2 regions of the Dokdonella sp. GW821-FHT11D02 genome follow, and region 2 is predicted to be linked to the other one. Evidence: predicted binding sites of a transcription regulator. Region 2 holds the regulator's gene; the other holds the start of a gene.
The links. Region 2 encodes sigma-54, which starts transcription at its own class of promoters, with help from an activator protein. Its sites were predicted from a motif close to TGGCACGNGCNTTGC; they were not measured.
Positions count from the first base shown of each region.

Region 1: the regulator sigma-54 is predicted to act here: its motif matches at 1,093-1,107, upstream of glnA (type I glutamate--ammonia ligase).

Region 1 covers NZ_CM179520.1:4,802,864-4,805,261, reverse strand. The annotation lists gene glnA (type I glutamate--ammonia ligase) at 1-1,059, opposite strand, end outside; gene AC3QL3_RS20340 (undecaprenyl-diphosphate phosphatase) at 1,262-2,056, shown strand; gene phhA (phenylalanine 4-monooxygenase) at 2,078-2,398, opposite strand, start outside.
Region 2 covers NZ_CM179520.1:1,130,218-1,132,615, reverse strand. The annotation lists gene lptB (LPS export ABC transporter ATP-binding protein) at 1-495, shown strand, start outside; gene AC3QL3_RS04720 (RNA polymerase factor sigma-54) at 668-2,092, shown strand; gene hpf (ribosome hibernation-promoting factor, HPF/YfiA family) at 2,258-2,398, shown strand, end outside.

The sequences.
Region 1 (2,398 bases), 1.4 Mb from region 2:
CTTGGGGCTGTGCACGAACGGAATGCGGCAGCTGGCCGAACGGTTGCGCGCCGAGTAGGCGAGCATGACCGGCGCTTCGAAGCCCGGCACCAGGCGCTTGTAGCTGTTGGTCGCCGAATTGGCGAACGCGTTGATCGCGCGCGCGTGCTTGAAGATGCCGCCGATGTAGTACAGCGCGGTCTGCGACAGGCCGCCGTAGAGATCGCCGGCGAACAGGTTCTGGCCGTTCTTCGCCAACGACTGATGCACGTGCATGCCCGAGCCGTTGTCGCCGACGATCGGCTTGGGCATGAAGGTCACGGTCTTGCCGTTCTGGTGCGCGACGTTCTTGACCACGTACTTCATCGTGATCAGCTCGTCGGCCTTCTTCACCAGCGTATTGAAGCGCGTGCCGATTTCGCACTGGCCGGCGTTGGCGACCTCGTGATGGTGCACTTCGACGACTTGGCCGACTGCTTCGAGCACCTTGCACATTTCGCTACGCAGGTCCTGGAAGGTGTCCACCGGTGGCACCGGGAAGTAGCCGCCCTTGATGCCGCCGCGATGGCCGGAGTTGCCGCCTTCGAACGACTTGCCCGAAGACCACGCCGCTTCTTCAGAGCCGATTTCGTAGAACACGTGGCCCATGTCGTTGCGGAAACGCACCGAGTCGAAGATGAAGAATTCCGGTTCCGGGCCGAAGAACGCGGTGTCGGCGATGCCGGTCGACTTCAGGTACGCTTCGGCGCGTTTGGCGACCGAGCGCGGATCGCGGGCGTAAGCCTGCATCGTGCTCGGCTCGAGCACGTCGCATTGCAGGAGTACGGTCTTGTCGGCCATGAACGGGTCGATGATCGCGGTGTCCGGATCGGGCAAGAGCACCATGTCGGACTCGTTGATGCCTTTCCAGCCGGCGATCGAGGAGCCGTCGAACATCTTGCCGTCTTCGAATACCGATTCGTCGATCGCATGCGCCGGGAAAGTCACGTGATGCTGCTTGCCGAGCATGTCGGCGAAGCGCAGGTCGACGAACTCGACGTCGTTTTCCTTGATCAGTTGCAGGACTTTCGTTGCGGACATGACGATCTCGAAGAGTGTGGTACGGCAGTTTGAGCAAGGTATGTGCCAAGCGCTTTTCAAGCGCATCCCACGATAAATCAGCCTCTTAGGATCGACGCTTGGCTCACGCAAGCACAAGAATGGTGCAAATCACTTCGTGTTTTGCACAAACTCGGAGCGAACCCTCCGCTCGCCCGCCCACTTCCTGCTTTCGACTTTCCCGATGAACGACATCCTGATTCCGATCCTGCTCGGCCTGATCGAAGGCATCACCGAATTCCTGCCGATCTCCAGCACCGGCCATTTATTGATCGCCGAACACTGGCTCGGACGCCGCTCCGATCTGTTCAACGTCGTGATCCAGGCCGGCGCGATCCTGGCAGTGGTGCTGATCTATCGCGAACGGCTTTGGCGTCTCGCGACCGGCTTGGGGCAGGCCGACAACCGCGACTACGCGCTGAAGCTCACGCTCGCGTTCCTGATCACCGCGGTGCTCGGATTTCTGGCCACTCGGCTTGGGTTCAAATTGCCCGAATCGGTGGCGCCGGTGGCGTGGGCGCTGATCATCGGCGGCGTCTGGATGATCGTCGCCGAATGGTTCGCCGCGAAGCAGCCCGAGCGCAGCGTCATCACCTGGCGCGTCGCGATCCTGGTCGGACTCGCTCAGGTGGTGGCGGCGATCTTCCCCGGCACCTCGCGCTCGGCGGCGACGATCTTCGTCGCCTTGTTGGCCGGCGCCAGCAATCGCGCGGCGGCGACCGAATTCGCGTTCCTGGTCGGCATCCCGACCATGTTCGCGGCGAGCGCCTACGAGCTATTGAAGTCGTTCAAGAACGGCGGCGGCGCGCACGAAGACTGGAGCGCGATCGGCCTCGCCTTCGTCGTTTCGCTGGTGACCGCTTTCGTCGCGGTGAAGTGGCTGCTCGGCTACATCCGCGCGCATCGCTTCACGCCGTTCGCGATCTATCGCATCGTGCTCGGCATCGGTCTGTTGATGGTGCTGCCGAGCGCCGATTGAGCGGGCGGCCGAGGCGCTGCCTCAGACGTCGCCTTCGCGCGACCAGCCTTCGCCGTTGCCGCGCTGGAATACGCCGTCACTCGCGAGCACTTCGCCCGCCGGGATCGATTCCTGCGCGGCAAGTTCGGCGTAGATCGGAGTGAAGTCGGGGCGCGTCGCTTCGATCAGCTGATCGAAGCTGTCGATCACGAAATAGGTCTTCTGATACGTATCGATGCGATAGCGCGTGCGCATGATGCGCGCGAGATCGAAACCGATGCGGTTGGGTGCGGCCGATTCGAGGCAATGGATCGACTCGCCCTTGGAGGACACGATGCCCGAGCCGTAGATGCGCAGCGCACC
Region 2 (2,398 bases):
TTGGGCGTGGGCTACCTGCCGCAGGAAGCGTCGGTGTTCCGCCGCCTCAGCGTGGCCGACAACATTCTCGCGATCCTGGAGCTGCGCGACGACCTCGATGCCGGTGCGCGCGCCAGCGAGCTGGAGAGCCTGCTCGACGACTTGCAGATCGGCCACATCGCGGGCCAGAAAGGCGTCAGCCTGTCGGGCGGCGAGCGGCGCCGCGTCGAGATCGCGCGCGCGCTGGCGGCGAAGCCGCGCTTCATGCTGCTGGACGAACCGTTCGCCGGCATCGATCCGATTTCGGTGGTCGACATCCAACGCATCGTGCGGCAGCTGCGCGCACGCGGCATCGGCATCCTGATCACCGACCACAACGTGCGCGAAACGCTCGGTATCTGCGAGCGCGCCTACATCATGAGCGAAGGCGCCGTGCTGGCGCAGGGCGCTCCCGCCGACATCCTCGCCAACGAGCAGGTGCGCGAGGTCTATCTGGGGCGCGAGTTTCGAATGTAGGAAGAGCTGGGATTGGGGATTGGAGATTCGAAGAAGCTGCTTCGACTCCCCCTTGCGCAAACGCACGCCTGGCTTGTCCCAATCCCGAATCCCCAATCCCGGCCCCGAGTCAATCTGCCCGTACCCGTCGTTTGGCGCTAGGATGGGTCAACGGGTCCAGCTTGCTCCAGGAATGAAACCAGCGCTTCAATTTCGCCTCAGCCAATCGCTGGCGCTGACGCCTCAGCTGCAACAGGCGATTCGGCTGCTGCAGCTGTCGCGGCTGGAGCTGGAGCTGGAGCTGAACACCGCGCTGGAATCCAACCCACTGCTCGAGATGGAAACGAGCGAAGCGGTCGAAGCGGAAGAAGCGGACGGCGGTCCGGCTGCGGAAACGGCGGAAGAGACGCCGAACGAAAGCCCGGCAGAATCCTCCGAAAGCGAGGAAACGCCGCTCGACATCGAAGTCGAGCGCGACGAGTACCGCAGCGCCGCGCCCGACGAGGATGGCCTCGAACCGCAGGACGCCGAAGCGCTGGACCTGCGCGATCATCTCTTGTGGCAGCTGAACCTGACGCCGATCTCGGCGCGCGATCGCGCGATCGCCGCGACCATCATCGAGGCGATCGACGACGACGGCTACCTCAGCGAAAGCGACGAATCGATCCGCGACGCCTTGGCGACGCTGCACACGGTCACCTTGGAAGAAGTCCAGGCGGTGCGCCACCGCGTGCAGCTGTTCGATCCGGTCGGCGTGGCCAGCCGTTCGCTGAAGGAATGCCTCGCCGTGCAGCTCGAAGTGCTCGAACCGGCGACGCCGGGGCTGGCGCTCGCGCGCGTCCTGATCGCCGAGCATCTGGAGGCGCTGGCACGGCAGGATCGCGCGCGCCTGTGCCAGCGCCTGCACGTCGACGAAGAGACATTCGAAACCGCGCTGGCCCTGATCCGCAGCCTGGCGCCCAAGCCCGGCAGCAGCTACGCCAGCACCAGCACCGACTACGTCGCGCCGGACGCGTACGCACGCAAGATTAGCGGCCGCTGGCAGGTCACGCTGGCGCCCGGCTGCCAGCCGCGTTTGGGTATCAACGAACACTATGCCGGCCTGATCGCGAAGGCGCGGCGCGAGGACGCGAACTACCTCAAGGGCCAGCTGCAGGAAGCGCGTTGGCTGATCAAGTCCCTGAAGACGCGCGCGGAGACCATGCTCAAGGTCGCCACCTCAATCGTGCGTGCGCAGGAAGCCTTTCTCGAATTCGGCGCCGAAGCGATGCGCCCGTTGGTGCTCAAGGACGTCGCCGAGGAAGTCGGCATGCACGAATCGACGATCAGCCGCGTGACCACGCGCAAATACCTGCACACGCCGCGCGGCACGTTCGAGTTCAAGTATTTCTTCTCCAGCGGCGTCACCACCGTCGACGGCGGCGCCGCTTCCGCCACCGCGATTCAGGCGATGATCAAGAAGCTGATCGGCGATGAACAACGCGCCAAGCCGCTGTCGGACCAGGTGCTCGCCGCCGAATTGAATCGACGCGGAATTAACGTGGCCCGGCGTACGGTGGCCAAGTACCGGGAAGCGTTGAACATTCCTTCTTCCAACGATCGCAGTCGGCTGGCTTGAAGCACGATGCGCGCATCCAATTCCATCATTCCACACACAGGAGGGAACACCGCCGGCCGCCGCAGGTCGGAGTCCATGCAGGCCGCGCTCGTACCGGAATCCCGGCTACGCCCGCGACCTTATGTCCGGGTCGGCGTGCGCCGCCCCCAACACGAGGAGTCCATCATGCAGATCAATGTCAAAGGTCATCAGGTCGAAGTCACCGCCGCACTGCGCGACTACGCCATCAGTAAGTTCGAGCGCATCACGCGCCACTTCGACCACCTGCATGATTTCACCATCGTCCTCGGCGTCGAGAAGCTTTTG